One region of the Azonexus sp. MM2026_4 genome, then DNA from elsewhere that is predicted to be linked to it. Evidence: predicted binding sites of a transcription regulator. Region 1 holds the regulator's gene; each other region holds the start of a gene.
What was found. The regulator FNR, encoded in region 1, switches genes on or off when oxygen is low (the NO sensors DNR and NnrR bind a similar motif). The targets are predictions, from matches to a motif close to TTGANCTAGNTCAA.
Positions count from the first base shown of each region.

Region 2: a site for FNR is predicted at 5,542-5,555, ahead of AC0KWY_RS20135 (hemerythrin domain-containing protein). Genes of this name have one in related genera too.
Region 3: a site for FNR is predicted at 4,454-4,467, ahead of AC0KWY_RS09160 (OmpW/AlkL family protein). Genes of this name have one in related genera too.

Region 1 is NZ_CM148380.1:1,581,685-1,592,202, forward strand. It holds gene AC0KWY_RS07285 (heavy metal translocating P-type ATPase) at 1-836, opposite strand, end outside; gene AC0KWY_RS07290 (sulfite exporter TauE/SafE family protein) at 838-1,509, opposite strand; gene hemN (oxygen-independent coproporphyrinogen III oxidase) at 1,574-2,977, opposite strand; gene fnr (fumarate/nitrate reduction transcriptional regulator Fnr) at 3,063-3,806, shown strand; gene AC0KWY_RS07305 (LysR family transcriptional regulator) at 3,810-4,757, opposite strand; gene rnk (nucleoside diphosphate kinase regulator) at 4,896-5,270, shown strand; gene gdhA (NADP-specific glutamate dehydrogenase) at 5,298-6,641, shown strand; gene AC0KWY_RS07320 (TonB-dependent receptor family protein) at 6,649-8,739, opposite strand; gene AC0KWY_RS07325 (response regulator) at 8,872-9,519, opposite strand; gene AC0KWY_RS07330 (HAMP domain-containing sensor histidine kinase) at 9,516-10,518, opposite strand, start outside.
Region 2 is NZ_CM148380.1:4,247,644-4,258,161, reverse strand. It holds gene AC0KWY_RS20165 (substrate-binding periplasmic protein) at 1-368, opposite strand, end outside; gene pedF (cytochrome c-550 PedF) at 358-783, opposite strand; gene AC0KWY_RS20155 (sigma-54-dependent Fis family transcriptional regulator) at 1,037-3,022, shown strand; gene AC0KWY_RS20150 (SirB2 family protein) at 3,143-3,535, opposite strand; gene AC0KWY_RS20145 (hypothetical protein) at 3,532-4,818, opposite strand; gene AC0KWY_RS20140 (DUF2249 domain-containing protein) at 4,826-5,050, opposite strand; gene AC0KWY_RS20135 (hemerythrin domain-containing protein) at 5,050-5,484, opposite strand; gene AC0KWY_RS20130 (hypothetical protein) at 5,623-6,318, opposite strand; gene AC0KWY_RS20125 (hypothetical protein) at 6,312-6,764, opposite strand; gene AC0KWY_RS20120 (MASE1 domain-containing protein) at 6,830-9,802, opposite strand; gene AC0KWY_RS20115 (response regulator) at 9,995-10,518, opposite strand, start outside.
Region 3 is NZ_CM148380.1:1,961,291-1,971,808, reverse strand. It holds gene AC0KWY_RS09185 (glycerophosphodiester phosphodiesterase family protein) at 1-459, shown strand, start outside; gene AC0KWY_RS09180 (hypothetical protein) at 589-942, shown strand; gene alaS (alanine--tRNA ligase) at 1,039-3,660, shown strand; gene AC0KWY_RS09170 (hypothetical protein) at 3,657-3,962, shown strand; gene AC0KWY_RS09165 (hypothetical protein) at 3,967-4,287, opposite strand; gene AC0KWY_RS09160 (OmpW/AlkL family protein) at 4,527-5,138, shown strand; gene AC0KWY_RS09155 (EAL and HDOD domain-containing protein) at 5,180-6,424, opposite strand; gene AC0KWY_RS09150 (phosphomannomutase/phosphoglucomutase) at 6,433-7,812, opposite strand; gene AC0KWY_RS09145 (YheT family hydrolase) at 7,822-8,775, opposite strand; gene AC0KWY_RS09140 (YybH family protein) at 8,772-9,215, opposite strand; gene waaF (lipopolysaccharide heptosyltransferase II) at 9,212-10,225, opposite strand; gene AC0KWY_RS09130 (zinc-finger domain-containing protein) at 10,262-10,450, opposite strand; gene AC0KWY_RS09125 (branched-chain amino acid transaminase) at 10,472-10,518, opposite strand, start outside.

The DNA.
Region 1 (10,518 bases):
CTCTCGCCGGTGAGCATCGCCTCGTCGACGCTCGATTCGCCGTCGATCACCGCGCCGTCGACCGGCACGCTCTCGCCCGGGCGGACCAGGAAGACGTCGCCCGGCATCAGCGCATCGACCGGCAGTTCGAGCCACTGGCCGTCGCGTTCGACGCGCGCCGTCTTCGGGCGCAGGCGGATCAGCGACTCGATCGCCTCCGAGGTCCGTGCCTTGGCCCGCGCCTCGAGCAGCTTGCCGAGCAGGACCAGGGTGATCACCGCCGCCCCGCCCTCGAAATAGACATGCTGCCCGCTCATGCCGAGGAAAGTCACGACGGTCGAGAAACCCCAGGCCATGCTGGTACCGAGCGCGACCAGCACGTCCATGTTGGCGCCGCCGCCGCGCAGCGCCTTCCAGGCGCCGTCGTAGAAACGCCAGCCGATCCAGAACTGCACCGGCGTCGCCAGCGCGAACTGCAGCCAGCGCGGCAGTTCGTTGTGCATGCCGTGTTCGCCGAACATGAACAGCATCTGGCCGACCAGCGGCAGGCTCAGCGCCACGGCGATCCAGAAACGGCGGATCTCGCTGTGGTAGATGCGTTGTTTTTCCGCCTTTTCCCGCTCGCGGGTGCCGGCGTCTACGACCGCCGCACTGAACCCGGCCTTCGCCACCGCAGCAATCACCGCCTCGGCGCCGACCCCGCTCAGGCGCACGCGCGCCCGCTCGGCGGCAAGATTGACGTTGGCCTGCATGCCGGGTTGCCGGTTCAGCACCTTTTCCAGGCGCGTCGAACAGGCGGCGCAGGTCATGCCGCCAATCGCAAACTCGACGACCCGCTCGGCCTGGTCAGCTTCCATGTCAGCTCGCCTCCAGTAGATGGGGCAGACCGAACAGGCCATAGACGCCGAAGCCGAGCACCAGCAGCCCGGAAGTCCAGCGCACCGCCGGCCGGCGCACGAATTCGTTGAGCCGCGCCAGCAGGATGCCGGCGAGCAGCAGATTGGGCAGGGTGCCGGCGCCGAAAGCCAGCATCAGCAGGGCGCCGCGCTGCGCCGAACCGGCCGAGAGCGCGCTGGCCAGCGCGCTGTAGACCAGACCGCAGGGCAGCCAGCCCCACAGCATGCCAAGCGGAAAGGCCTGAGCGACCCGCGTCGCCGGCAGGAAACGCCGGGTCAGCGGCTGCAGCCGCCGCCACAGCGACTGGCCGAGCCGTTCGGTGAAGGCCAGCGCGCGGGTGACGCCGATCAGATAGAGGCCGAGCGCGACCAGCATCAGGTTGGCGAACAAGTAGAGGATCAGCCGCGCCGGCACCTGTCCTTCGAGCCCCAGCCCGGCGGCGCCGAGCGCCCCGGCAATTGCCCCGGCAATGGCATAGGAGAGGATGCGGCCGCCGTTGTAGGCAAGGTGCATCGACCAGCGGGCCGGGCTGCCCATCGCCAGTGCGCCGACGATGCCGCCGCACATGCCGACGCAGTGCGCACCACCGAGCAGACCAACGAGAAACAGTGCCAGGAAGCCGGAATCAGGCATGGGGCAAGGCTTGCGACAGGAAAGACCGCAGTGTAACCCGCCCCGGCCCTTCCTGGCACGCCGCTCAGATCACCTTGGAGTAACGCGTCCGCTGACGGTCGGCGCGCAGGTAGCGGTCGAAGGCCATGGCGATGACGCGGACCAGCATGCGCCCCGGCGGCAGCACGGTGATCCACTCGCGTTCGATCTTCAGCAGACCGCCGCGCTCCATCTCGCGCAGATCCTCGATCTCGGCCGCGAAATACTTGTGGAAGTCGATCAGGTGCGAACTCTCGATGCTCTCGATCGACAGCTCGAAATGGCACATCAGCGCCTGGATGATCGAACGCCGCAGGATATCGTCGGCGGTCAGCTCGATGCCGCGCACCACCGGCAGCATCGGCGCGTCGAGCCGGTCGTAGTACTCGTCGAGCGTCTTGACGTTCTGGTAGTAAGTGGGACCGACCTTGCTGATCGACGAGATGCCGAAGGACAGCATGTCGCAGTCGGCGTAGGTCGAATAGCCCTGGAAGTTGCGATGCAGGCGCCCCTGGCGCTGCGCCACCGCCAGTTCGTCGTCGGGCTTGGCGAAGTGGTCCATGCCGATGAAGACGTAACCGGCGTCGGTCAGCTTCTTGATCGCCAGGGCCAGGATCTGCAGCTTGGTGTCGGCGTTCGGCAGGTCGGCGTCGGCGATCCGCCGTTGCGGCTTGAACAGCCCGGGCAGGTGCGCGTAGTTGTAGATCGACAGGCGGTCCGGGTCCATCGCCAGGACGCGCTCCAGCGTCCGGTTGAAACCCATCACGCTCTGGAAAGGCAGACCGTAGATGAGGTCGATCGACACCGACTTGAAACCGTTGGCACGCGCCGCGGCGATCACGTTCGCCGTTTCTTCCTCGGTCTGCACGCGGTTGACCGCGACCTGCACGCGCTCGTCGAAATCCTGGACGCCGACGCTCATCCGGTTGAAACCGAGTTCGCCGAGCAGCGCCACGGTTGCCGTATCGACCTTGCGCGGGTCGACCTCGATCGAATACTCGCCGCCGTCGAGCAGCTTGAAGTGCCGGCGCGTCTCCGCCATCAGTTGGCGCATCTCGTCGTGCGACAGGAAAGTCGGCGTACCACCGCCCCAGTGCAGCTGGATGACCTCGTGCTCGCCCCCGCTACCCTCAAGTGCGGCGCTCTGCAGCGCCAGCTCCTTGCCCAGGTACTTCAGGTACTTGGCGCTGCGCCCGTGATCCTTGGTGATGATCTTGTTGCAGGCACAGTAATAACAGATGGTGTTGCAGAAGGGGATGTGGAAGTATAATGAGAGCGGTCGGCTGATCCCGCCGATGTTGCGCTTGCTGAGCCAGAGAGCGGCAGCCTCGGCGTCGAAAGCCTCGACGAAGCGGTCGGCAGTGGGATACGACGTGTAGCGTGGGCCGTTTACGTCGAAACGGCGAATGATCTGTGGGTCAAAGACGAGGTTTTCAGTTGCGAAATTCATTGAACATGGCGCCAAGTTTTGGCCCGATTATGTGGGGATGGATCGCATTTCCGGTTGACATGGATCAAGCCGACGCAGGTTGCCAATGCCCAGCCCGATCCCGCTGAATCAGGAGATGACGCTGACCGTCATCAAGACAGCGTGCTCCAACTGCAACCTGCGCGAACTCTGTCTGCCTTTCGGCCTAAGCCTTGAGGAACTGGAGCGGCTCGACGACCTGATTTCGACCCGGCGCCGGATCAAGCGCGGCGATCACCTGTACCGCGCCGGCGAAGCCTTCGACTCGATCTACGCGATCCGCAGCGGTTTCTTCAAGACCGACGTGCTGCTTGAGGATGGCCGCGACCAGGTCACCGGCTTCCAGATGGCCGGCGAACTGCTCGGCCTGGACGGCATCAGCACCGAACACCACACCTGCAACGCCATCGCGCTGGAAGACAGCGAGATCTGCGCGATCCCGTTCAACCGCCTGGAAAGCCTGTCGCGCGAGATCCACAACCTGCAGCATCACTTCCACAAGGTGATGAGCCGCGAGATCGTCCGCGACCACGGCGTCATGATGCTGCTCGGCACGATGCGCGCCGAAGAGCGGCTGGCCGCCTTCCTGCTCAACCTGTCGCAGCGCTTCACGGCGCGCGGCTTCTCGCACGCCGAGTTCTACCTGCGCATGACGCGCGAGGAAATCGGCAGCTACCTCGGCCTCAAGCTGGAAACCGTGTCGCGCGCCTTCTCGAAGTTCCAGGAAGAAGGCTACATCGCGGTCCAGCAGAAGCACATCCGCATCCTCAACGTCAGCGGCCTGAAGGCGCTGATGACCCACCGCTGCTGAGCCTCAACGGCTCAGCCCGAGCCAGCGGCGCGCGCTGCCCGGCGATGCCGGGCGATCCCATTCCGGCTCGTCGCCGAAGCGCTGCTGCAGGAAGTCGATGAAGGCCCGCACCTTCAGCGGCAGGTGCCGGTTCGGCAGATGCACCGCGTAGATGAAACGCTCGACCGGCACGTAACCGGGCAGCACCTCGACCAGGCGCCCGGCCTGCAACTCGCTGCCGACGATGAAGGTCGGCAGCAGCGCCAGCCCCAGCCCGCCCAGCACCGCCTGCGATAGCGCCTCGTCGTCGTTGATGCGCAGGCTGCCCGCCACCGGCACCGAGATGTCGCCGCCGGGGCCGCGCAGGTGCCAGAAGCCCTGCGTCGTTAAGTAGGTGTAGTCGAGGCAGTTGTGCCTGGCCAGGTCCTCCGGCTTTTCCGGCACGCCCCAGCGCGCCAGGTAGGCCGGACTGCCGCAGATCTTGCGACGGATCGGCGCCAGCCGGCGGGCGACCAGGTTGTCGCCGGGCACCGGCGCGATGCGCAGCGCCAGGTCGTAGCCCTCGTCCACCAGATTGACCAGGCGGTCGCTGATCGTCATGTCCACCGACAGTTCCGGGTACTGCAGCATGAAATCGGCCAGCGCCGGCGCCACGTGCAGCGTGCTGAAGGCGACCGGCGCACTGAAGCGCAGCTTGCCGCGCGGCTCGCGGTGCAGGCTGCCGATGGTGTTTTCGGCCTGCGCCATTTCGTCGACGATGCGGTCGCAATGCTCGAAGTAGGCCTCGCCGACCTCGGTCAGGCTGAGCCGGCGCGTACTGCGCTGCAGCAGGCGAACGCCGAGCGCCGCCTCGAGCCGCGCCACCGACTTGCTGACGCGCGACTTGGAAATTCCCAGGCGCAATGCCGCCCCGGAAAAACTGCGCGCCTTGACCACCTGGGCGAACAGCAGCATGTCGTTGATGTCGTGCACGCGCACTCCAATTGTTATTAAAAAGGAAACAGTCTTGTGCAAAGTCGCCGGCTTATCAAGCCTTGGACTTCCTTCTACCATCCGCAATCCCACGACACAAAAAACCGATCAACAAAAATCACCAGAAAATTCAGATAAATGCAGCAGAACAACCTGATCATCAGGGAGAGCGATTTCGTTCGCCTGATGGCAATCCAGCCGCCCGACGATCTGCGCGACGAGCTTGAGCGCGCCATTGTTATCCCCGACGAATCAATACCAGCCGACATCGTCACGATGGGGTCGCGCGTCCGCTATACCGAACAGGAAACCGGCAACAGCCGCCAGGTCGAGATCGTCTATCCCGACGAGGCCGACCCGGCGGCCAGCAAGGTCTCCGTTTTCGCCCCGGTCGGCGCCGCGCTGATCGGCCTCGGCGTCGGCCATGAAATCGACTGGGACTTTCCCGGCGGCAACAGCCGCCGGCTGACCGTGGTCGAAGTCATCCAGCCGGCCTCGACCGCAGCACACTGATCAACAAGAACAAAGGGAGCCCGCCGCGTGCGCTACAAGTCATTCGCAGAATTCAACCAGGATGTTGCCGCACGAAACCCCGGGCAACCGGAGTTCCACCAGGCCGTCGCCGAGGTCATCGAAAGCCTCTGGCCGTTCATCCAGGACCATCCCCGCTACGCCGAGCACGGCCTGCTCGACCGCCTGGTCGAGCCGGAGCGGGTACTCACCTTCCGCGTCTCCTGGGTGGACGATCACGGCGAGGTGCGCGTCAATCGCGGCTACCGCATCCAGCACTCGTCGGCGATCGGCCCCTACAAGGGCGGCATCCGCTTCCACCCCTCGGTCAACCTGTCGATCCTCAAGTTCCTCGCCTTCGAGCAGACTTTCAAGAACGCGCTGACCACGCTGCCGATGGGCGGCGGCAAGGGGGGTTCCGATTTCGATCCGAAAGGCCGCAGCCCGGGTGAGGTGATGCGCTTCTGCCAGGCTTTCGTCAGCGAGCTGTTCCGCCACATCGGCAGCGACACCGACGTGCCGGCCGGCGACATCGGCGTCGGCGGCCGCGAGGTCGGCTTCATGGCGGGCATGATGAAGAAACTGTCGAACCGCGCCGACTGCGTGTTCACCGGCAAGGGCCTGAGCTTCGGCGGTTCGCTGATCCGTCCGGAGGCGACCGGCTACGGCACCGTCTATTTCGCCGAGGAAATGCTCAAGCAGCGCGGCCGCAGTTTCGACGGGCTGCGCGTCAGTGTCTCCGGCGCCGGCAACGTCGCCCAGTACGCGGTCGAGAAGGCGATGGCGCTCGGCGCCCGCGTCGTCACCGTCTCCGATTCAAGCGGCACGGTGGTCGACGAGGACGGTTTCAGCGGCGAAAAACTCGCCGAACTGATGGACGTAAAGAACCACCGCTACGGCCGCGTCAGCGACTACGCGGCACGCGTCGGCGCCAGCTTCCTGCCTGGCGAAAAGCCGTGGCGGGTGCCGGTTGACGTCGCCCTGCCCTGCGCGACGCAGAACGAACTCGACGCCGACGATGCCCGTACCCTGCTCGCCAACGGCGCGATCTGCGTCGCCGAAGGCGCCAACATGCCGTTGACCGCCGCAGCGGTGAAGCTGTTCGAAGCGAGCGACGTGCTCTACGCCCCGGGCAAGGCGAGCAACGCCGGCGGCGTCGCCACCTCGGGCCTGGAAATGAGCCAGAACGCGATGCGCCTCTCCTGGCCGCGCGAGGAAGTCGACGCCCGGCTGCACCGGATCATGGTCGACATCCACGACACCTGCCTGCGCCACGGCCGCAATGCCGCCGGCAAGGTCAGCTACGTCGATGGCGCCAACGTCGCCGGCTTCGTCAAGGTCGCCGACGCGATGCTCGCCCAGGGCGTCGTCTGAGCCGCGCTCAGAACTGGTGCTTCAGGCTCACCCCGGCCAGCCAGCCGCGGCCGGGCGCCGGTTCGTAATAGCGGCCGTTGCCGTCGCCGACCACCACCGAACCGATGTACTCGCGGTCGAACAGGTTGTCGATGCGCAGGAAGGCGCCGGCCGACAGCCCGCCGTAGTTGCGATCGACGGCGAAGCGCAGGTTGGCGATCGCGTAGCCGGGCGCCGAGCGCGCCGCGTTCATGTCATCGACGTAAACGCGGCTGCGCGCGACGCCTTCGATCGCCGCCTGGAAGCCGCTCGCCGCGTGTTTCCAGGCCAGTTCGCCGAACAGTTGCGAAGACGGCACGCCGGGCAGGCGGTTGCCGGCAGCGACGACGCCGCTGTTGCCGGTATAGGCCTTGTCGAACTCGGCGCGCAGGCCGGTGTAGGCGAGCCGGCCGGAGAAGCCGCCAGCCCAGTGGGCGTCGAGCGAGGCTTCGATGCCGCGGCGCAGCGTCCGGCTGGCGTTGATGTAGCTGGTACGGCCGCCGGCGGAAGCGGCGACGACCAGTTCGTCCTTGGTGCGCACTTCGAACAGCGCGACGTCGAGCCGCGCGTTGTCGCCGAGCATGGCTTTGACGCCGGCTTCGAGGTGGGTGCTGGTGGCCGGCTTGAGGTCGAAGCTGAAGGTCGCGCCCGGACCGGAATAGAACAATTCGTTCAGTGACGGCGTCTCGAAGCCGCGGGCGACGCTGGCGTAGAGATTGACCGCCGGGGTCAGCGCGTACATCGCGGCCAGCGTCGGCGTCGTCTTCCGGTAATCGACCGAACCGCTGTCGTCGCCGTTGACGCCGGCGATGTAGTGGTCGCTGACCTTGAACGCGACGCGGCTGTGGCGCAGGCCGCCGCTGAAGTTCCAGCGCTCGCCCTGCCACTGGCTCTGCACGTAGACGCCGCTCGCCGCCACGCGGTCGGTTTCGTCACGGCGCAAGGCGCCCTTGACGCCGAGCGTCGCGCCGACAAAGTTCTCGAAACCCTGGCGGTCGTCGACCGAACGCTCGTAATCGGCCCCCAGGGTCGTCGTCAGTCGGCCGCCACCGACCTCGCGGCGGGCGATCCAGCGCGCCGAGGCGCCGGCATAGCTGCGCTCGAAATCGATGACGCCGCCGGAATGGCGCGGGTTGCCCTGCGGACCGAGCGGAATCGACTGGTACTGGATCACCGAACGCTGCCCGGCGTAGGCCGCCAACTGCAGGCTGTCGTCGCCGAAGCGGTGCTCGTAGTTGAGGCCGCCCTGCTGCTGGCTGATCCGCTTGCGCGTATCGAAGGCGAGCGCCGCCGGCACGACGCTGGTCGGCTTGCTGCGGGCGCTCGCCCAGTCGAGGCCGAGCGGGTCGTCGGCCACCTGGCGGAAGCTGCTGGCGACGAAAGTCAGCCGCCCGTCCTGACTCGGCGAAACGCCCAGCTTGACCAGCGACTGGTCGCGCCGGACTTCGCTGTGGTCGCGGTAGCCGTCGGAGACGAAGCGCGAGGTATCGACCACGTAGGAAACGCCGCCGACCTCGCCCTGACTCGCCAGGTCGGTTTTCCAGCTGCTGTCGCTGCCGGCGCTGAAGCGTCCCTCGACGCTCGGCCGGCCCTTGCCGTCCGGCGTGAACAACTGGATGACGCCGCCCGCCGCGTTGCCGTAGATCGCCGACAAGGGACCGCGCATGACCTCGATGCGCTCGGCGCGGTCGAGGTTGAAGGTCGCCGCCTGCCCCTGCCCGTCCGGCATCGACGCCGGGATACCGTCGGCGACCAGACGGATGCCGCGCACCCCGAAGGCGGTACGGGCGCCGAAGCCGCGCGACGAAATCTGCAGGTCCTGGGCGTAGTTCTGGCGGTTCTGGACGACGATCCCCGGCACCCCGGCCAGCGCTTCCGAGGCATTGACCCGGGCCTGCGTCGCGCCGACGCTCGCCACATCGACGACGTCGATCGCCGCCGGCAGGTCGAAAGTATTCTGCTCGACGCGGCTGCCGGTGATGACCAGCGGGTCGAGCCGCACGGCGTCGTCGGCAGCCGCGGCCGGCACGGCGAAAGCAAGCGCCAGACAGGCGGCGATGGGGGTCGGGCGGCAGTTCATCAGTCTCTCTCCTGGTTTATGGTTGGGCGGACCGTGGCGGCCCGTCTCCGGTTCATTATTCCCAGCCGCCGCCGGCCTGCCGTCCCGGAGTTCGCCAGCGCGGCCTCATGAAAATCATGATTCGCCCCCGTCTCAGGCCTCGATCAGCCCGTTGCGCACCGCCAGCAGCGTGATCTCCGCCGGGTTGCGCAGGTTCAGCTTCTGCTTGATGTGGTAGAGGTGGGTGCCGACCGTGCTCGGGCTGACGTGAAAGTCGCCGGCCACGTCGTTGACCGTCTGCCCGGCGGCGAGTTTGAGGAAGACCGCCAGTTCCTTCTCGGTCAGCGTCTCCAGCGGCTGCGCCGTGCCGGAAAGCTGGGCCAGCGCCACCTGCTGCGCCAGCTCCGGATCGAGGTAGCGGCGCCCGGCCGCCACCTGGGCGACGGCGCGCAGGAACTCGGCCGGCGCCGCCCGCTTGCACAGGTAGCCGTTGGCGCCCAGGCGCAGCGCACGCACCGGCACGATCTCGTCGTGATGCGCCGAGAGCATCAGGATGCGCGCCGCCGGGTCGCGGGCGCGCAGGCGTTCGAGGGCGAGCAGGCCGCCGCCGCCCGGCATCGACACATCCATCACCAGCAGGTCGGGCGCCATTTCGGCGTGCAGGCGCAGCGCGCCTTCGCCGTCGGCCGCCTCGCCAACCACCAGCGCTCCGGCCCCTTCGAGCAAGAGCCGGAAACCGAGGCGGACCACCGCGTGATCGTCGGCGAGCACGACGCGGACGTTTTTCAGGGATGGGTTCATGCTTCCTCCAGGGAAAAAAGCGGCAGCGTCGCGACCAGGCCGAAGCCGCCGCCGGCCGGGGTGAAGAAATGCAGGCTGCCGCCGAGGCCGGCCACCCGCTCGCCCATACCGGTCAGACCGAGGCCGCAGCCGGCGGCGGCGGAGCGCCCGCCGGCGCCGCGCCCGTTGTCGAGCAGCGCGATACGCAGGACGCCGTCGCCGCCGCTGACGCTCAGCTCGACCTCGCTGGCGGCGGCGTGCCGGGCGACATTGGTCAGCCCTTCCTGGACGATGCGCAGCGCCGCCGCGGCCAGCGCGTCGTCCGGCTCGTGGCCGGCGAGCGCGACGCGCAGTTGCAGCGCCACCGTCTCGTGCTGGCGCCGCCAACTGGCGCAATAGTCGTTCAGCCGCACCGCCAGCTCGCCGCCGGGCAGCGGCCGCAGACGGTGCAGGATGCGGCGGACGCCGTCCTGCAGTTCGCCGGTCACCGCCAGGATGTGCTGCGCCGGTGCCTGCAGCGCCGGCTGTTCCGCCGTGCGCTGGACGACGGCGCCGGCCAGCGCGCGCACGGCGGTGATGCCTTGCGCCATCTCGTCGTGCAGTTCGCGGGCGATCTGCCGCCGCTCCTCCTCCAGCCGGGCCTGCAGGCGCTGCGCCAGCTCGCGCTCGGTTTCCAGGCGGACGTTGTCGTCGACCGCCGCCCGCAGGCGGTCGGCCATGCCGTTGAAGGCATTCGACAGGCTGGCCAGCTCAGGCACCGGGAAGACCGGCAGACGGAGGTCGAAGCGCCCGTAACCGATCCGCTGCAGCGCCCGCATCACCTCGTCCAGCGGCTGCAAGGCGCGGTCCAGCGCGCGGCGGACGACGACGAAGAGCAAGCCAAGCAGGCCGAGCGCCCAACCGGCGACGGCGCAAAGCTCGTCCCAGGCGTCGATCACCGCGCGCGACGCGTCGGGCACCAGGACCAGGCGCAGCTCGCCGACCGCCAGCAGGCGCGGCGCGATCTGCGGCCGCAACAGT
Region 2 (10,518 bases), 2.0 Mb from region 1:
ATGCGGACCTTGTCGTTGGCCCGCGCCAGGCCTTCGTCGACCGGCACGTGGAGCATCAGGTCGGCGGGCTGGGTGCCGAGGTAATGGCCCTTCCAGACCATGTTGCGCAGGTCGTCGTTCATGTCCTCGTCGGCGTTGAAGCCGACGATCTCGGCGGCGACGCCGAGGCGGGCGGCGATGGCGCGGCCGAGGTCGGCGTCGATGCCCTTGCCGCCGGCCAGCGAGTACGGCGGGAAGTCGTTATACACGGCGATGCGCAGACGGCCGCGCTGGCGCACCGTCTCCAGCGCATCGGCAACCGCCGGCAGGGCCAGACAGAGGGGCAGCGCGGCAAGCGCCTTGAGGCAGCGGCGGCGATCATTCCTCATGGACGGTCTCCAGCCAGGCGCGGATCGCCCACATCGCTTCCTGCGACAGGGTGCCCTCGAACGGCGGCATGTAGACGCGGCCGTCGCGCACGGCGCCCTTGCGGATGCGCTGCAGGAAGACTTCGTCGCCCTCGTCGCCCTTCGGCAGATAGCGCAGATCGGGGGCAATGCCGCCGGAAACGGCGCCCAGGCCGTGGCAGCGCGCGCAGTTCTGGTTGAACGCGGAATCGCCGATGCGGATCGCCGTCTTGTCTTCGCGGTAGGGGTTGGCGGCCTGCCAATCGGCGCCGAGTTGCTTCAGGCCTTTGGTATCAACCGCCTGCGGTACCACGTCGCCGTGGGCGAAGACCAGCGACGAGGTGGCCAGGCACAGGGTGGCGACCAGGGCGCCGAGGGAATGGGTGGAATACTTCACGGGGTCTCCTTTGGTGAATGCGAAACGACAGCTTGTGCCGGGTCTGACTGCAAGGCCTGTGCCAGTCCCCCGGAACGGCGGCCGCTCCCCCCGCTTTGCCGCCAACCGGGGCAATATTCCCCGGAAACGACATGGCACGTTTCTGGCTTTAACGGCTGCGGCGTTGCACAGAAAATTGCTCCTTAAATGGGCAGGTGCTACGTTATGAAACAACAGCACATAAAAACGCATCCGGGGACGGAGGAGAGACAAGATGGGACAGATACAAGTGGTGGCCGGCCTGCACGGCCCGCGCCTGCGCGAAGCGCGCCAGGCATTTTTCGAACGCGGCGAACTGCCGGCGGGCATGATCGATCCGCTGATCCTGCGCTCCTGGGAGCGCTGCCGACGCTTCGGGCTGACCGAGAACTACGCGCTGCCCGGCGTCGAATCGCTCGACCGGGTGGCGCTGAAGAGCGAGCAGTACCGCAACCGCTACCTGCTGCAACAGGTGCGGCCGATCATGGAACATGTCTATGAGCAGATCCGCGACTCGGGCAGCATGGTCATCCTGGCCGACGCCAACGGCCTCTTGCTTGACACCGTCGGCGACCCCGACTTCGTCGACCGCGCCGACCGCGTCGCCCTCGCCCCCGGCGCCTCGTGGGACGAGAACCAGCGCGGTACCAACGCGATCGGCACCGCGCTGTCCGAAGAACGCGCGGTGGAAGTGCTGGGCGCCGAACACTTCCTCGAACACAACGGCTTCCTGACCTGCTGCGCCAGCCCGATCTTCGGGCCGGACGGCGCGCTGATCGGCGTCCTCGACATTTCCGGCGACTACCGGGCGACGCAGCGCCACACCCTGGGGCTGGCCCGGCTATCGACGGCGCTGGCCGAGAAACGCCTGTTCGAGTCGGCGCACGCCGGCGACATCATCGTCTGCTTCCATTCGCGCCCCGATTACCTCGGCAGCCCCAAGGAAGGTCAGGCGGCGGTCAGCCCGGACGGCCAGGTCAAGGCGATCAATTACAACGGTCTGGAAATCCTCGGCATCCGCCGCGTCGATGCGGTACGCCGCGACTTCTCGATGGTCTTCGAGAACAACCTGGGCACGCTGATCGACCGCCAGCGGCAGAACGGCCAGGGGCACAGCACGATCACGGTCAACGGCCGGACGATCAACCTGGTGCTGCGCGGCACCCTGCCCGCGCCGTCCGCCGCCGGCCGCGTCTACGAAGCCGAAAGCGGCAGCCGGCCGGCCGCCGCCCGGCGCGCCGAGGCGCCCTGCCCGCAGGTGCTGACGCTGGACACCCTGAACACCGGCGACGCCCGCCTGCAACTGGCGATCGACCGCGCCAGGCGGCTGCTCGGGCGCGACATCCCGATCATGATCCAGGGCGAATCCGGCGCCGGCAAGGAGATGTTCGCCAAGGCCTTCCACAACAGCGGCCCGCGCGCCGACGGCCCCTTCGTCGCCCTCAACTGCGCGTCGATCCCGGAAAGCCTGATCGAGTCCGAACTCTTCGGCTACCAGGGCGGCGCCTTCACCGGCGCGCGCAAGGAAGGCGCCCCCGGCAAGATCCAGCAGGCGCACGGCGGCACCCTCTTCCTCGACGAAATCGGCGACATGCCGATGAACATGCAGGCGCGGCTGCTGCGCGTGCTGCAGGAACGCGCCGTGACGCCGCTCGGCAGCACGCGGGAAATCCAGGTCGACATCTCGCTGGTCTGCGCCACCCACCGCAAGCTGCGCGAGGAAGTCGCCCGCGGCAGCTTCCGCGAGGATCTCTACTACCGGCTCAACGGCATGAGCGTCACCCTGCCGCCGCTGCGCGAGCGCAGCGATCTGCGCCAACTGGTCGCCAAGCTGGCCGCCGGCGAAAGCTGCGAGCGCGGCCCGGTGCGCTTCACCGACGGCGCGCTGCAGGTGATCGAGCGCTACAGCTGGCCGGGCAACATCCGCCAGTTGTTCAACGTGATCCGCGTCGCCATCGCCCTGCTCGACGACGACGAGACGACGGTCCATGAATCGCACCTGCCGGAAGAACTGTTCGAGGCGCCGCTGGCGCCCGTCTCCGCCGGCAGCGAAGCACAGTGGGCGGCGGCACCGCTGGAAAACCCGGTCGGCAGCCTTGAGGAAGTCGGCCGCCAGCTCGCCCAGCGCGCGCTCGACCAGGCCAACGGCAACGTCTCGGCGGCGGCACGCCAACTCGGCATCAGCCGCAACACGCTCTACCGCAAGCTAGGCAAGTTATAGCCCTGGATTCCTCAGTTGACCGCTATCTTTTATCGAAGAAGCCAGGGTTTGCCGGGCAGCGTGCCATAGCGGCCGCTCACCCGGCAGATAAGGCCGCTACGGAGCTGCTGGCGCATCCAACTAAGGAGTCCAGGGTAACAGCAAGGGATTGCGGGTCAGCGCGACGCCGACGATATAGCCGTAGGCAAGCACCGCCAGCGCGCCGTAGCGCAGGCGGGCGGCGCGCGTCCGGCCGCGCTTCAAGGCCATCGTGCCCAGTCCGATGTAGGCGAGCAGACCGCCCAGCTTGGCGGTCAGCCAGCCATCGACGAAGGGATACTGGCCGCTCCACAGCGCCAGCGACAGCGCGCTGCCGAGCAGTACGCTGTCGATGATATGCGGCAGGGTGCGCGTCAGGCGCTGATCCAGGCGCGGCGACGCGCTCGCCATCCAGTACAGGCGGAGCAGGAAACCGGCGCCGCTGAGGACGACGCAGGAGATATGCAGGTGGCGCAGCAGCAGGTAGGTGTTCATGCCGGCGCCTGTTGCAACTGCCGGCCGTGCCGCCACGCCGCCTGCAGGAGATTGACGGCGAGCCAGAGTGCGGCGGCGATCAGCAACGCGCCGGCCGGCAGGCTCAGCCAGTCGGGCAGGAAAACGGCGGCCAGCGCCAGACCGGCGGCGGCGACGAAGACCCGGAACTGGCGCTGCATCGGCGCCTCGGGCAACAGCTTGTTCATCGGCGGCAAGGCCTTGCCGACCAGGCCGTGGTTCTGCAGGTCGAGCCAGAGCAGGAAGGGGACGATCTTGACCAGCATGCCGACGATCAGCGGCACGAAGGCGCCGAGCAGCAAGACCAGGCCGAAGGCCGGCGTCCACCGCGGATCGTCGGCGAGCGCCGGGAACAGCGCGCCGGCAGCGAGCATGGCAAACGCCAGCAGCGCGCCGTAGAGGCCGAACTGCCAGTAACGGAAGGTGGTGTCGGGGCGCGCCCGCCGCCGTTTGGCCTGCAGGCGCAGGGTCTGCACCGCGAAGGCGGCGCCGCCGGCGGCGAGCAGCAGGCGGCCGAGCCGCGCCGGCCATTCGGCGTCGAACGCCAGCGCGGCGCTCCAGGCAAGCAGCACGGCGAACAGGAAAACCGGGAAGCGCCACGCCGGCCGCGCCGCGTAACCCGGCGTCAACTGGAACATCGGCACCACGACGTAGGCGACCGCCGCCAGCAGCACCCCGGCCCAGCCGGCCAGACCCCAGGCGGCGTGCAGGTCGGCCAGCGCCAGCAAGGGCAGCGACCAGGCGCCGGCCAGCGCCAGCAGCATGAACAGGCCGCTGCCGCCGACCACGGCGAGCCCGACCAGCGACAGCTTGAGGCCACGGATGCTCGGACTGGTCGACGGCACCCGGAACAGCGCGCTGCCGGCGGCACCGACGAAGACCAGCAAGGCCAGCGCCAGCAGCGTGCCGGCGGCATGCAGCCAGCCCGGCGCCGACCACAGGAAACCGCCGGCCAGCGCCAGCGCGCCGAGGTTGATCGCCGGATGGACGATACGCGCCACCCGCAGCGGCCGCGCCAGGGCGGCGCCGGCGACCACCGGCAGGACCTGGATCAGCGCGCCGAGCATCACCTGCAGCATGAAACCGACGGTGAGCAGATGGGTGGCGGCAAGCGCCGCCGGCGTCCACCGCGAAGCCAGGATGGCCGGCCCGTCGAGCACGGCGAGCAGCCCGGCGAGCGCGATGAACAGCGGCGCCGTGACGAAGAAACGCAGCGGCGCCGCCAGCGGCGGCACCTGGTCGAAGGAGAGCATACCGCTGGCCACGACCGCCTCAGCAGGTGATGCGCACGGCGAAGGTGCCGTCGGCGCGCAGTTCGGTCCGCCAGCGATGGCCGTTCTGCTGCAGCACGCGGTAGAGCGGATGCGGCTCGCGGAACAGAAGGAGCAGCATTTCCTCGCCCGGCTCGAGCGTCGCCAGCATTTCCATGGTGTCGACGAAGGGCTGCGGCGGCTCCAGGTAGCGCGCGTCTACCGTGCGTTCGGCGGGGATGTCCATCAAGCCAGCTCGCTTTGCAGACGTTCCAGCACCGCCGGTTCACCGGCCAGGTGCTGGTCGCACATCGGGTAGAGGACGTTCTCTTCCTTCATGTTGTGCTGCTGCATCATGATCAGCAGGCTTTCCGCCTGGCCGAGGAATTCCTCCAGGTCGCCGCCGCCCAGTGCTTCCTCGGCGACGTCGACCAGCCCGCGCATCTGCTCGTGCTCGATACGCATCATCTGCGTCGGCCCCATGGTCATGCCGGTACGTGCTTCGAAGGCCGGAAACAGCGTCTGCTCCTCGGCCGCGAAGTGGCGCAGCAGCGCCGCGCGGAACTGGCCGAAGGCCGCCGCGGCGGCGGCCGCGTCGCCGCGCTCGACCGCCTGCTCGGCAGCGGCAAAGAAATCGTCGCAATGACGGTGATCGTCGATCAGGAATTCACGAATGCTCATGGCCAGGCTCCAGTAGGGGTTCGCCGGCATTCTCCGCTGGCGTGCCGGAATGCGGCCTTGATGGAAATCAAAACCGGGGAAACGCTGGCAGCGTCCGCGTCACGCTCGCCGAAAATGGAGTCTTCTCGGTCAACTGCCTCATTGCTCCGGCGTCGGGTCCGGGCATTGCCGGTAGGGCCCCTGTTCCAGCACGGTGTACTTCTGCGGATAGTCGCCCTCGCTATTGTCCCAGCCAAAAACCGACAGCATTTCGGTGATCTTCAGTTTCACCCTGCTCTCCCAGCACGACGTCTTAGCATCCGGTTTTGGTGCGAGGAAAGCCTTCTCGGCCTTGAACGCATCCGGAAACTGCAGATGGATTCGTCCCCGGAAAAACAGCGGGGGCTTTTCCGGCCACGACGTCACGGTCGCGCCCAGAAGCGTGAACTCGTCGATGAATTCGGAAGGTTCTCGTCTCAGCACACCGGAAACCACCTGTTCGCCCCGAAAGAAGAAAGCGCCACTTGCCGCGGGCTCGCCCTCGGCATCCTTTGCCATGTGGTAGTCGCACGCGGCGAGCAGTTTGAGACCGGGGAACTGGTTCGGCGGTGTCAGCAACAAGGCCGGACATTTGCTGCCCTGGCAGCGCGCCAGCTCCGGATTGTCATAGTGATGCTGCTGGCAGACATCCGCCCGAACCGTGCCAGATCCCTGCAATGAACAAAGTGCCAATACCAGAAGTATCAGTGATCGCTGGCGCCGGACCTTGCGCCGAACGTGATGGAATCCCTTGCCAGGCCTGGCGGCGAACTCCGCAAGCGAGACGAATTTGACATGCATACTGGATTTCAACATCCACTCTCGAACACAGCGTTCAATACGTCTTCCCCCTGCGGCGTGACAAGCTTCAGCCTGACCTGATAGGTCGTTCCGCAGCAACTGTCCGATGCGACATAGCGCCCGCCGGATTCTCGCCGGTAACAACTCGTCGCCAAGACCGTCTGTGTAACTTCGACGCCTATCCGGTCGCTGGACCACTTCGAGACTCGCACGTCCCCGCTCACTTCGGCGTCCTTCTGCCGACGCTTCAGAAAGTGGTTACTGACGCGGGAGAGGTTGTGGATGATTCCTTGATGCAGCAATTTGGCTTGCCCGTCGCTTTCCACATAGACAGTGCCCCGATTGAAGCGGATGCAATCGTTGGCACATCCATTTTGGCACGGCAGATCCTCGATCGTTGCCGAGAACGCTGCGCCACCAAACAGCACGGCGAAAAACGCAAACAGAAGATAAGCAGGCATGTACCTGCCACAAGATCGCCTCAATCTTCCCCCCTCGTCCAAAGCCTTTCGCACATGCCGGGCAATCAGCGCTCCAGCCAGCGCAGCAGCGTGGCAAAGAAGATTTCCGGCACCACCGGCTTGGCCAGGAAATCGTTCATGCCGGCATCCAGGCAGCGGGCGCGGTCTTCGTTGAACGCGTTGGCGGTCATCGCCAGGATCGGCGTCGTCTGCCGGCCAGGCAGCTGGCGGATCGCCCGCGTTGCGCTCAGGCCGTCCATGCGCGGCATCTGCATGTCCATCAGGATCAGGGCGTAGTCCTTAGCCTGCGCCATGGCGACCGCCTGCTCGCCGTCGTCGGCGGTATCGACGTGCAGGCCGCTGCTGGCGATGAGTTCCTGCGCCACTTCCTGGTTGATCGGGTCGTCCTCGACCAGCAGGATGGCGGTGCCCGCGTAGCGCTCGGCGATGACCCGCTCGGCGGCGACAACCACCGGCTGGGCGGCGCCGCCGTCGGCGTTGTGGTCCTTGAGCAGCCGGGCGGTGAACCAGAAGCGGCTGCCCTGTCCCGGCGTACTACTGACCCCGGCGCTGCCGCCCATCAGCTCGGCCAGCCGCCGGGTGATCGAGAGGCCGAGGCCGGTCCCGCCGTATTTCCGGGTGGTCGAGCTGTCCGCCTGCTCGAAGGCGTCGAACAGCCGGGCGCAAGCTTCAGGCGCGATGCCGATGCCGGTGTCCTCGACTTCGAAGCGCAGCAGGACCGAGTCCTCATCTTCGGCCAGCCGGCCGGCGTGCAGGGTCACCTGGCCGCTCTGGGTGAACTTGATGGCGTTGTTGGCGTAGTTGAGCAAGGCCTGGGTCAGGCGCGTCGGGTCGCCGCGTAGCTTGCGCGGCAGCTTTTCGCTGTTGAGCAGGAATTTCAGGCCCTTGGCCTGCGCCTTGGCGCTGACGATCGAGGCGACGTTGGCAAGCAGGGCCTCGATGGCAAGCTCGGTATTTTCCAGGGTCAGCTTGCCGGCCTCGATCTTCGACAGGTCGAGGATGTCGTTGATGACGCCGAGCAGATGATCGGCCGAGGTGTTGATGGTGTCGAGCCGGGCCGCCTGCTTTTCGGTGACGCCGTCGCGGCGCAGCAGGTGCACCATGCCGAGGATGCCGTTGAGCGGGGTGCGGATTTCATGGCTCATGTTGGCGAGGAAGACGCTCTTGGCGTGCGTCGCCGCCTGCGCGCTGTCGCGTTCGACCCGGCTGCGCAGCATCTCCATGCCGAAGGCGAGGTTGCGCCCCAGCTCTTCTAGCAAACCGACCTCCTCCGCCTGGAAGGCGTCGCTGGCGGCGGAATAGATGGTCAGCGCGCCGATCGTCCGGTGCTCGCAGATCAACGGCAGCGCCATGCTGGCGCGGTAGCCGCGCTGGCGGATCGCCTCGATCCAGGGTGCCATCCGCGGATTGTCGAGAACATTCTGGTTGACGCAGGTGCGACCGCTGCGGATCGCCGTACCGGTCGGCCCCCGGCCTTCCGGCAACTGACTGTCCCAGGAGACGAAAACGCTATCCAGGTAATGGTCTTCGTAACCGGAGCGGGCGACCGGACGAACTGTCTTGCGTGCGTCGTCCTCGGCGAAGCCGACCCAGGCCATCAGGTAGCCGCCCCTGTCGACGACCAGATGGCACAGCGCGTTGAGCAAGGCCGGTTCGTCGCTGGCATGGGCGAGCATCAGGTTGCAGTCGCTGAGCAGGCGCAGGGCGCGGCCCAGGCGCAATTGTTCGTCCTCGGCACGCTTGCGTTCGCTGATGTCGTGCGTCACCTTGGAGAAGCCCACCAGTTCCCCACTTGGGGCACGCAGGGCAGTAAGGACCATGTCGGCAAAGAAACGGCTGCCGTCCTTGTGCAGCCGCCAGCCACTATTCTCGGCCCGCCCTTCGCCGACCGCCTGCGCCAGCAGCCTGGCCGGCTTGTCCTGGCGCACGTCTTCCGGCGGATAGAAAAGATCGATCGTCCGACCGATGACTTCATCGGCCGCGTAGCCTTCCAGATGTTTCGAGCCTTCGTTCCAGGTGGCAATCCGCCCCTCTGGATCGAGCATGATGATCGAGTAATCCTTGACGCTCTCGGTCATCAGGCGCAGGCGCGCCTCGCTCTTGAACAGCACCTCCTCGGCGTGGTCGCGCTCGGTTTTCAGGGCGGACAGCGAAAGGCCTGTCAGCTGTGTGGTGGCGATGTAGCTCCAGAGCAGGATCAGGCCGAGCTGGCCATCGCCGAAGTGGAAGGCGCCGACGCCGACCGACGCGCTCCAGGCAGCGACCATGGCAAAGCCGAGACAGGCGACGGCCGCCGCCAGCACACCGAAATGCAGCGCCGCCCAGGCAAACAGCGGCAGCGTGAGAAAGGCTATCGGCAGGCGCAGGCCGGCCTCGCCGTAGTTCATGACGAAGGCCAGCCAGGCGACGATGCCGGCGATCACGAACCAGAGCGCCAGGCTGCGCTTCTTGCCGCCGAGCCGGGCGAGGTTTTCCCAGGTCAGCGGCAGCAGGAGCGGACCGGCCAGCAGGACGCCGACGGTATCGCCGACCCACCAGGTCAGCCAGGCGATACCGATGGCGTCACCGCTCACCTCGCCCGCCAGGTAGAGGGAGAGAACGCCGCCGGAGGCCGAAACGAGCATGCCGCTGCCACTGGCGGCGATGAAGTTGACGACGTCGACCTGGCGGCTGAAAGACAGGTTGAAGCCGACCCGCCGCAGCCAGCTAGCGGCCAGCCACGGCGCCAGCGTGTTACCAACGGCGGTGGCGCAGGCGAGCGGCGGCGGCGCGCCAATCGCCGAGTTGACCAGGAAGGCCGCCAGCGCGACTCCCGGCCACATCGCGTTTCCCCAGCGCAGCAGCGCGGCGACGGCGATCCCGGTGGGCAACCAGATGAGCGTGATGTGCGAGTCGAAATAAGGGAGCTTCAGCCCCAGCCAGCCGGCGATGAAATAGGCCGCGCAGACCAGCCCCGCCCGGCCGAGCGTGCGCCCCCAGGCAGCATCGAATGCGGCGTTTTGGCTGATTGCGGTCATCGTCCCCCGTCCGTCGTTTGCCGGAGCGTAAAAAGGCTGCCCGGACACTTCAGGAAATCGCCGCCGTGACCGACACGGCCGGCAGCGCGCCCTTCCCTGCCGCCGTCGCCGCAGGGCGGATATTGACTTCATCATACTCCGGCAACGAAGCACGCGTCACCGCCGGCCGGCTGTCACCGGGGAACGAAGGCCCTATTCATGGTCCTGAAACTGGCGGGCGATGCTGCGGAACTCGTCCTCGATTTCCTGGAATACGGCGATCAGCTCGGGGTCGAAATGTTTGCCGCTGCCTTCGAGGATGATGGCGACCGCCTGCTCGTGGCTGAAGGCCGGTTTGTAGACGCGCTTGCTGATCAGCGCGTCATAGACGTCGGCCACCGCCATCAGCCGTGCCGACAGCGGAATGGCCTCGCCAGCGAGACCTTGCGGGTAACCGCTGCCGTCCCATTTCTCCTGGTGCGCATGGGCGATTTCGCCGGCGATGCGCAGGAAGCCGTCCTCGCCTTCCAGATGCTGCTCGGCGCGGCGGATCGCTTCGAGGCCCAGCGTGGTGTGGGTTTTCATGATTTCGAATTCGGCGTCGTCGAGCTTGCCCGGCTTGAGCAGGATGTGGTCGGGAATGCCGACCTTGCCGATGTCGTGCAGCGGCGCCGATTTGTAGAGCAATTCGATGGTCAGCTCGTCGAGTTCGCCGGCGTATTTCGGGTTGCGCCGCA
Region 3 (10,518 bases), 380 kb from region 1:
CCCTTGCCCCGTCTCGTCAACGCCGCCCGCTTGTGCGGCGAACTCGGCTTGCTTGCCAACGTCGAGGTCAAACCGGCGGCCGGGTTCGAGCGGGAGACCGCGCAACGCGTGGCGGCCGAGGTCAAGGCCGCCTGGCCCGGTCTGCCGCCGCTGTTTTCGTCGTTTTCGCGCACGGCATTGCAGGTTCTGCAAGCGGAGCTGCCCGCTCTGCCGCGTGCCTGGCTGCTCGATGTGTTGCCCGACGACTGGCGGTCGGCGGCGCGGCAGTTGGGTGTCGTCGCGCTGCATCTCGACCTGGCGCTGGTGACGCCGGCACTGGTCCGCGAGTGCGCCGGGCTCGGGCTTGCCGTCCGAGCCTACACGCTGCAGACGCCGGCGCTGGCCGATTACCTGTTCGACATCGGCGTTGCCGGGGTGTTCGTCGATCCGCTCGACCGCTTCCGGCCGCCGCGGGATTGAGGGCCGGCTGTTTCCGGTTTGTATCCGCGCTGTTTTTGCTTACAAAGGCTTGCAAACGGCATGCTGCTTTCGTCGCCGAAAACGGGTTCAATGAGGGCCGTCGAACTTGAACAATTCACGGAGGAAAAAATGAAGACCGTCAAATCCCTGCTCCTGCTTACGCTGTCGCTTTCCCTGTCCGGCGTCGCTCTGGCCCAAAGCGAAACGTCGCGCGTCGATCAGCGGCAGGCCCGTCAGGAACAGCGCATCGACCAGGGGGTGGCGTCCGGTGCCCTGACCGATCGCGAGGCGGCGCGCCTCGAACGCGGCCAGGCGCGGGTCGAGCGGATCGAAACGCGGACCCAGGCCGACGGCGTGCAGACCCGGCGCGAACGTGTCCGCCTGGAGCGTGCCCAGGACGTGCAGAGCCGCCACATCGCGCGCCAGAAACACGACCGGCAGCACGACTACAACCACAACGGCATTCGCGACCGCCGCCGCTGAGCCGCTCCCGGTGCCTGCGACAAACCCGCCGTCCGGCGGGTTTTTCTTTTAAAATCGCGGATTCCGTATTTAGCGAGCCCATCGGGCAGAACCTTCATGAAAAGCGCCGAAATCCGCCAGAAATTCCTCGACTTCTTCGCCGCCAAGGGGCACCAGATCGTCGCCTCGTCGTCGCTCGTCCCGCACGACGACCCGACGCTGCTGTTCACCAACGCCGGCATGAACCAGTTCAAGGACGTCTTCCTCGGTTTCGACAAGCGCCCCTACAGCCGCGCGACTACCTCGCAGAAATGCGTGCGCGCCGGCGGCAAGCACAACGACCTCGAAAACGTCGGCTACACCGCGCGCCACCACACCTTCTTCGAGATGCTCGGCAATTTCAGCTTCGGCGACTACTTCAAGCGCGACGCGATCAAGTACGCCTGGGAACTGCTCACCGAGGTCTACGGCCTGCCCAAGGACAAGCTGATGGTCACGGTCTATGCCGAGGACGACGAGGCCTACGATATCTGGCACAAGGAAGTCGGCGTGCCGGCCGACAAGATCGTGCGCATCGGCGACAACAAGGGCGCCCGCTATGCTTCCGACAACTTCTGGATGATGGGCGATACCGGTCCCTGCGGGCCGTGCACGGAAATCTTCTACGATCACGGTGAACAGCACTGGGGCGGCCCCCCGGGATCGCCGGAAGAAGACGGCGACCGTTTCATCGAAATCTGGAACAACGTCTTCATGCAGTTCAACCGCGACGAGCAGGGCGTGATGCATCCGCTGCCCAAGCCGTCGGTGGACACCGGCATGGGTCTGGAGCGCATCTCCGCCGTGCTGCAGGGCGTGCATGCCAACTACGAGATCGACCTGTTCCAGGCGCTGATCGCCGCCGCCGCCCGCGAAACCAGCGACGCCGACATGGACTCGCCGTCGCTCAAGGTGCTCGCCGACCACATCCGCGCCTGCTCCTTCCTGATCGCCGACGGCGTCATTCCGGGCAACGAAGGCCGCGGCTACGTGCTGCGCCGCATCATCCGCCGCGCCATCCGCCACGGCTACAAGCTCGGCGCCCGCGCTGCCTTCTTCCACAAGATGGTGCCCGACCTGGTCGGCGAGATGGGCGTAGCCTATCCGGAACTCAAGGAAAACCAGGCCAAGGTCGTCGCCACGCTGAAGCAGGAAGAAGACCGCTTCTTCGCGACGATCGAGAACGGCATGGAAATCCTCGAAGGCGAACTTGCCGCGATGGCCGACAAGGGCGTTACGGTGTTCAACGGCGAAACCGCCTTCAAGCTGCACGACACCTACGGCTTCCCGCTCGACCTGACCGCCGACATCTGCCGCGAACGCAACGTGACCGTCGACGGCGCCGCCTTCGACGCCGCCATGGCCCGCCAGAAGGAACAGGCGCGTGCCGCCGGCAAGTTCAAGATGGCGGTCAACCTGGAATACGCGGGTACCGAAACGACCTTCCACGGCTACGAATCGCTCGAAGCCAAGGGCAAGGTGCTGGCGCTGTACAAGGACGGTGCGGCAGTCGCTGAGCTGCACGAAGGCGACCTCGGCGTCGTCGTTCTCGATCACACCCCGTTCTACGCCGAATCCGGCGGCCAGTGCGGCGACCGCGGCGAACTCAAGGGCGTCGGCGGCATCTTCGCGGTCGAAGACACGCTGAAGATCCAGGCCGCGGTGTTCGGCCACCACGGCATCCTGAAGACCGGCAAGCTGGCGCTCGGCCAGGAAGTCGGCGCCCGCGTCGATGCCGTCGCCCGCGCCGCCACCGCCCGCAACCACTCGGTCACCCACCTGATGCACAAGGCACTGCGCGAAGTGCTCGGCGCCCACGTCCAGCAGAAGGGCTCGCAGGTCGACCCGGACAAGACCCGTTTCGACTTCGCCCACAATTCGCCGCTGAGCGCCGAGGAAATCCGCGAGGTCGAGGAAATCGTCAACGCCGAGATCCTCGCCAACGCCGCCACCGACAGCCGCGTGATGGGTATCGAAGACGCCCAGAAGTCGGGCGCGATGATGCTCTTCGGCGAAAAGTACGGTGATGAAGTGCGCGTCGTCGCCATCGGTTCTTCCAAGGAACTGTGCGGCGGTACCCACGTCGCCCGCAGCGGCGACATCGGCCTGTTCAAGATCGTCTCGGAAGCCGGCGTCGCCGCCGGCGTGCGCCGCGTCGAAGCGATCACCGGCAGCAATGCGCTGGCCTACGTGCAGACCCAGGAAAGCCGCGTCGCCGGCATCTCGGCGCTGTTGAAGACGCAACCGGACGACATCGGCGAGCGCGTCGCCGGCATCCTCGACCATGTCCGCTCGCTGGAAAAGGAAGTCGCCCGTCTGAAATCCAAGCTGGCCGCTTCGCAGGGCGACGACCTGCTGGCGCAGGCGGTCGAGGTCAAGGGCGCCAAGCTGCTGGCGACCACGCTTGACGGCGCCGACGTCGCGACGCTGCGCGAGACGATGGACAAGCTGAAGGACAAGCTGAAGTCGGCGGCCATCGTGCTGGCTTCGGTGGCTGATGGCAAGGTGACGCTGATTGCCGGCGTCACCGCCGACCTGACCGGCAAGGTCAAGGCCGGCGAGCTGGTCAATCTGGTCGCCCAGCAGGTCGGCGGCAAGGGCGGCGGTCGGCCGGACATGGCGCAGGCCGGCGGCACCCAGCCGGAAAACCTGCCGGCGGCGCTGGCCTCGGTCCAGGCCTGGGTCGAAGGCAAGCTGTGACGCGGGCGTTGCTGCTGATCGCCGCGCTGGCTTGCGGGTCGGCGCTGGCGGGCGAACTCGACCGGACGCCGCTCGACGCGGTGACCGCCGACGGCCAGCCGGTCCGGCTGTTTCCGAACGGTCGCTGGGAGTATGTGGACCAGGCGAAGGCCGCAGCGGCGCAGAAAGTTGCCGCTGACTACCCGGAAAACCAGACCCGTCCGGTCGAATCGCAGGGCATCGTGTTCGGCGGCATCGGCCGCTACGTGATGCCGGGCGACAAGGATTACAACCGCGGTTCGTTGAATCCCAAGCTGCGCTGAGCGCTCAGCGCAGCAGTTCGCGGGACGGGGTTTCGCGGACGCATTCCCCGTCGATGACGTCACCGTCGGCGGCGCGGCTCCTCGCTGCCTCTGGCGCCGGCGCCGCTTCGCGCAGCGCCTTGCGCAGGGCGCGCGTCTTCCACCAGAACCAGCCGGCGAACAGCAGGCCGATCACTGCCGCCACCGCCAGTGCCACCAGCGAGAACATGACGCCCAGCACCAGCAGGCCGATGCTGAGTAGCGCAGTCAGCAGTTTGCCGGCGATGCCTTGCGGGGCACGCGCAAACCGGATGTCGGATGAAAAGGGGTTTGACGCTCTGGGCATGGGTGGGGATCGGCTTCGTTCGGAGTCGTCTATTGTCCCCCAAGTGGCCGGCTGCGTTGTGCTTCCAACGCGTCATTTTGTAATGGTGCGTGACATGACTTCGGAATATGCGGAAATGCTGACGCTTTTTCTATCAGAAAAAACCGCATAAATTGTTTATCGCATTTTGATTTGGGTCAATATCCGGAATACGCAGAGGGCTAGCATCGTCGTTTTCTACAACGACAAAGGGAGTGTTCATGTTCAAGCCAGTTCTTTCCTCCGCCCTGCTTGCCGCCGCACTGGCGGCTTCGATGCCGGCCCAGGCCGCCGATCAGGGGAGCTTCATGGTGCGGGCCCGCGCGGTTCATATCAACTTCGAAAACGACCAGAGCAACGCGGTCAAGACCCTGGATATCGCGGCGCAGAACCGCTGGATTCCGGAAGTCGACCTCAGCTACTTCTTCACGCCGAACATCGCTGCCGAACTGGTCCTGACCTATCCGCAGAAGGTCAAGGTTGACGCCGGATCGACCAAGATCGGCACGATCAAGGCGCTGCCGCCGTCGCTGATGCTGCAATACCACTTCACCAATTTCGGTGCCTTCAAGCCCTATGTCGGCCTTGGCTTGAACTACACGGTGTTCTATAACCGCGGCAATTTCGTCATTCCGGGGGCGGATGTCGAGCGGTCCAGCTTCGGTGTGGCAGCCCAGGTCGGCTTCGATTACGCGCTGGACAAGAACTGGTCGGTGAACATGGACGTCAAGTACATCCAGATGGATACCGACGTCAAGGTTGGCAATACCAAGCTCGGCAATCTCGATCTCAACCCGATCACCGCCGGTATCGGTGTCGGCTACCGCTTCTAAGCGTCAGCAGCCGGTTGGCAAAAGGGGCTTCGGCCCCTTTTTCATTTTTCCGACGCCAATGTGCCGGCCCATGCCAGCGCAGCGGTTTGCGCGCGGTTCAGGGCCTTGGCGCCGAGTTCGGGCTGTTGCGCGAGTTGTTCGGCCAGTCCCGTCAGGTCGCCGCTTTCGCTGCATTCGGTGATGCCCAGGAGTTTGGACAGGATGCCGTGGCCATCGCAGAGCGCGGCCTTGACGCTGTCGGCGATCGGCAGCGGGGTGACGATCTCGCGGATCGGCAGGCCGACCAGGGCGGGCATCAACGACATGATGCCGACCATGAAGGCCTGGTCGGCGAAGCCGCCATCGCCCGGCCGGATCTCTTCGGCGAGCAATTCCATCAGGCGGCCGCGGGTTGCCGCCATCAGCAGCAGGGCGTTGTTGTCGGTGTTGGGTTTGCCCGAGGCGAAGAGCAGCAGTTGCAGCCAGCGCTGCAACTGGCGCCGGCCGAGCAGGGTGATCGCCTGGTTGAGCGAGCTGACGTGCCCGGTCATGCCGCCGGCGACCGAGTTGCTCATGCGCAGCAGGTTGACGGTGAGGCCGGGTTCGGATTTGAGCGCCGCCTCGATCTTGCCGGTGTCGGCATCGGCAAGCAGCAGTCCCATCAGCTTCATCAGCGACAGTTGCGAGTGGTCGAGGCGACGACCGGCGATGATTGTCGGTCGGGCGAAGAAATAGCCCTGGAACAGGGAGAAACCCAGTTTCAGGCATTGTTCCATCTGTTCCCGCGAATCGACCTTCTCGGCGAGCAAGGTCTTGCCCTTGGGCCTCAATTGCAACGTCAGCTGCATCAACTGCACACGGTTGAGCGCCTGGATGTCGATCTTGATGATGTCGACCAGGGTCAGCAGCTCGTCGTACTCTGGCGTGAATTCGACGACATCGTCCAGGGCCAGCGCGAAACCGCCGGCTTTCAGCGCCCGGCAGCGGTCGATGACGGCCGGCGTGGGTTTGACCGTTTCGAGGATTTCCAGCACCACCGTGTGTCGGGGCAGGAGTTCGAGCATGTCGCTGAACAGGAATTCCTGGTCGACATTGATGAAGCCCCGGCAATTGCCGAGCGCCGCCTCGACGCCGAGTTCGGCGAAGGCATTGGCGATCACCGTTGCCGTTGCGGCGACGCCGTCGGTGACGGTGGCCGTGTTGTCCTGGCTGCCGCTGCGAAAGAGCAGTTCGTAAGCGTAGAGCCGCTGTTCGCGGTCGAGGATGGGCTGTCGCCCGAGAAACAGTTGTTCGGCGTCTACGCTCACGACGGGGCTCAGAAAGGAAGCGCGATACCCGGCCAGACGGCGCTCAGCGCCTGGCGGAAAGCTGCCTGGATGCGCGCCAGCGCGGCGGTGTCGTCGGCTTCGAAGCGCAGCACGACGACCGGTGTCGTGTTCGACGGGCGGGCCAGGCCGAAGCCATCCGGGTACTCGACGCGTACGCCGTCGATGGTGATCACTTCGCTGGCGCCATCGAACCGGCCTGCCGCTTTCAGCTTGTCGATCAGCGCGAAGGGTTCGCCTTCGGCCATCTTGATGTTGAGTTCCGGGGTCGACGGCGAATTCGGCAGGGTTTTCAGCGGCGCGTTGGCATCGGCCGCGCGGCTCAATATTTCGAGCAGGCGGGCGCCGGTGTACAAGCCGTCGTCGAAGCCGTACCAGCGTTCCTTGAAGAAGGTGTGGCCGGACATCTCACCGGCCAGCGGGGCGCCGGTTTCCTTGAGCTTGGCCTTGACCAGGGCGTGGCCGGTGTTCCACATCAGCGGCACGCCGCCGTGCTCCTTGATCCACGGGGCGAGCAGGCGCGTGCATTTGACGTCGTAGATCACCGTGCCGCCCGGCACGCGCGACAGCACGTCGGCGGCGAACAACATCAACTGGCGGTCCGGATAGATGATCTCGCCGTCCTTGGTGACGACGCCGAGGCGGTCGCCGTCGCCGTCGAAGGCGATGCCGATTTCAGCGTCGGTGTCCTTGAGCGCCTGGATGACGTCTTTCAGGTTTTCCGGCTTCGACGGGTCCGGGTGGTGATTGGGGAAGTTGCCGTCAACTTCGCAGTACAGCGGCACGATGTCGCAACCGAGGCGCTTGAACAGTTCCGGGGCAATCGCGCCGGCCACGCCGTTGCCGCAATCCATGACGATCTTCAGCGGCCGGGCCAGCTTGACGTCGCCGACGATCTTTTCGACATAGGCGCCGAGTACGTCGGCGCTGCGCTTCTGGCCGCTGCCGGTTTTCAGATTGCCGGCTTCGATGCGCTTCTTCAGATCCTGAATCGCGTCGAGCGCCAGCGTCGTGCCGGCGATGACCATCTTCAGCCCGTTGTAGTCCGGCGGGTTGTGGCTGCCGGTGACCGAGACGCAGGAGTGGCAGCCGAGTTCGTAGGCGGCGAAGTAGGTGACCGGGGTCGGCACGCAGCCGACGTCGATCGCGTCGCAGCCGGTGGAGACGATGCCGTCCATCAGCGCGCCGGCCAGTTCCGGGCCGGACAGGCGACCGTCGCGGCCGACGGCAATCGCCGTCTGGCCCTGTTCCAGCGCCAGCGAACCGAGCGCCTGGCCGACTTTCCGGACGACGTCGGCGGTCAGCGACTTGTTGACGATGCCCCGGATGTCGTAGGCCTTGAAGATTTCTGCGGGGAGCGGCTGGCTCATGGTTTTTGTCTATGACGTCTCGAAAAGGAAGAAGTGTAGAAGTCTTTGTGCCAGCCAGTCTAGGCGGCCCGGGAAACTGCCGCCGACGAAGCCGACATGGCCGCCGCCGGCCGGTTGTTCGAGGTGGACGCTGGGGGCTGCGTCAGCCTGGCTCGGCAGGTAGGACACCGGCAGAAAGGGATCGTTGCGCGGATTGACGGCGAGCGCCGGAACCGCGATCGATTTCAGATAGGCCTTGGCCGAGCTGCGTCGCCAGTAGTCGTCGGCGCCGGCAAAGCCATGGATCGGTCCGGTCACCGCGTCGTCGAATTCCCACAGCGTGTGTGCCCGGCGCATGCGCGCCTCGTCGAAGAGGCCGGGGAAGCGACGCAGGCGCTCGGCCGAAACCCGCTTCAGGGTGGACAGGAAGTGCGCGGTATAAACGCGGTTGAAGCCCTGCGCCAAGTGGTGGCCGCAGGCGGCGAGGTCGAGTGGCGCGCAGAAGGCGGCGACGCCGGTGACCACGTCGGCGGCCGCCGTGCCCTGTTCGCCGGCCCACTTGAGCAGCGCGTTGCCGCCCAGCGAGACGCCGGCGGCGTGCACCCGTCCGCCGTACTGCCCTTGGACGCGGCGCAGGATCCAGTCGATCTCGGCAGAGTCGCCGGAATGGTAAGCGCGCGGCTGGCGGTTGAGTTCGCCCGAACAGCCGCGGAAATGCGGCAGCACGCAGCGCCAGCCGGCGGCGCGGCAGGCGCGTGCGGTGGAGATCGCGTAATGGCTGCGCGAACTGCCCTCCAGACCATGGAACAGCACCAGCGTCGGTGCTGCACTTGCGGCGTCGACGAAATCGACGTCGATGAAGTCGTCGTCCGGTGTTTCCCAGCGTTCGCGGCGCAGCGGCAGCGGGCGCGGTTTGCGCAGCAGCGGCCACAGCGTCTGGGCGTGGCCGCCGGGCAGCCAGACTGGGGCGCGGTAGGGGCTCAATGCAAGGTGTGCGGGATGGCGTCGGCCATCGCCTGGTGGCCGTCGTCGGCCGCCGAGGCGTGGCGGCAGGCCAGCCGCCAGCCATGCGCGCCGCGGACATAGACGTGGGTGACGTGCAATGGCCCGTGCGGCGCCGGATCGTCGCCGACGAACAGGGTTTCGCTCAGGTGGTGTACCGCCATCACCGAGCCCTGCCAGCGGGCGACCGGTTCGCAATGGATACGCAGCCGGGTGCTGGCGAATATGGCGCGCCAGCTTTCGCGGATCAGCGGCACGCCGATCAGCCGGGCGCCGGTCGGATGGACGCAGACGCTTTCATCCTCTTCGCTCCAGCAGGTCATCAGCAGGTCGGCATCGCCACTGGCCAGCGCCTCGTAGAAGGCGTGCTCGACGTCGTCCGGCGAGGCCAGGGTGGTGGAAGGCGGGGTAGGCTGGCTCATGCTTGCATCCATTTCTGACAGGCAGCGAAAACCTGCGCCGGTAGCAGCCGGTTCAGGCAGTCGAGGTGGCCGAGCGGGCAGTCGCGCTTGAAGCACGGGCTGCAATCGAGTTGCAGGCTGAGGATGGCGGCGCGCTCCGAAAGCGGCGGCGTGAAGCCGGGCGACGACGAGCCGTAGAGGGCGACGATCGGCCGGTCGACAGCAGCGGCGACGTGCATCAGCCCGGAATCGTTGCAGACGACGAAATCGGCCAGTGCCAGCAGGTCCACTGCCTGGTCGAGGCGGGTGCTGCCGCACAGGTTGCGGCAGCAGCCGGGGGCGAGTGCGGCAATTTCCTCGGCAACTGCATGGTCCTTCGGCGAGCCGAACAGCCAGACGACGTAGCCGGCGTCGGCCAAAGCGCGCGCCAGAGCGGCGAAGTGCGCCGCCGGCCAGCGCTTGGCCGGGCCGTACTCGGCGCCCGGGCAGAAGGCGACCAGCTTGCCGGGACGGCTGATGGCGAGTTCGGAGAGCGTCCGCTGCTGGTCGTCGTCGGTCGAGCGCAGGCGCGGATGGGGGATCGGGCGGGGCAGGGCGGTGCCTGGTGCTGCGGCGAGTTGCGCGAAGCGCTCGACCATCAGCGGCAATGCTGCCTCATCGAGGTGGTGGCGGACGTTGATCAGGCCGTAGCGCGCTTCGCCGGTGAAGCCGACGCGTCGGGGAATGCCGGCGAAGAGCGGCAGCAGCGCCGATTTCAGCGAGTTGGGCAGGACCCAGGCAGCGTCGTAGCCGCGCCCGGCGAGTTCGCGCCCGAGGCGCCAGCGCGCCTTGAGCGAGAGTTCGCCGTGGGCGAAGGGGTTGTCGACGATGTCGTCGATCTCCGGCATGCGCCGCAGCACCGGCGCCACCCAGCGCGGGGCCAGGGCGTCGAGGCGCAGGCCGGGATGGTGTTCGCGCAGGCGCGCGAACAGCGGCTGCGCCATGATGGTGTCGCCGATCCAGGAAGGGGCGACGATCAGGGCCTTGTTCATGGAAAAACGGCGGGTTTCACACCCGCCGCCTCTGGCTCAGTGATGGCCCTTGGGCGCTTCGCCCGCGAAGGTGTAACGGGTGCCGCAATAGGGACAGACCGCTTCGCCGGTCTTCAGTACATCGAGGAAGACGCGCGGGTGCTGGCTCCACAGCGCGGAACCGGGCTGCGGACAATGCAGCGGCAGGTCGGCGGCGCTGACTTCGACGGTCTTGTTGTCGGACATCGTTTTCTCCCTGAGCTTGGATCAGACGTGGGCCAGCCAGTCGGCGTGCGCCGCCGAACGGCCATAAA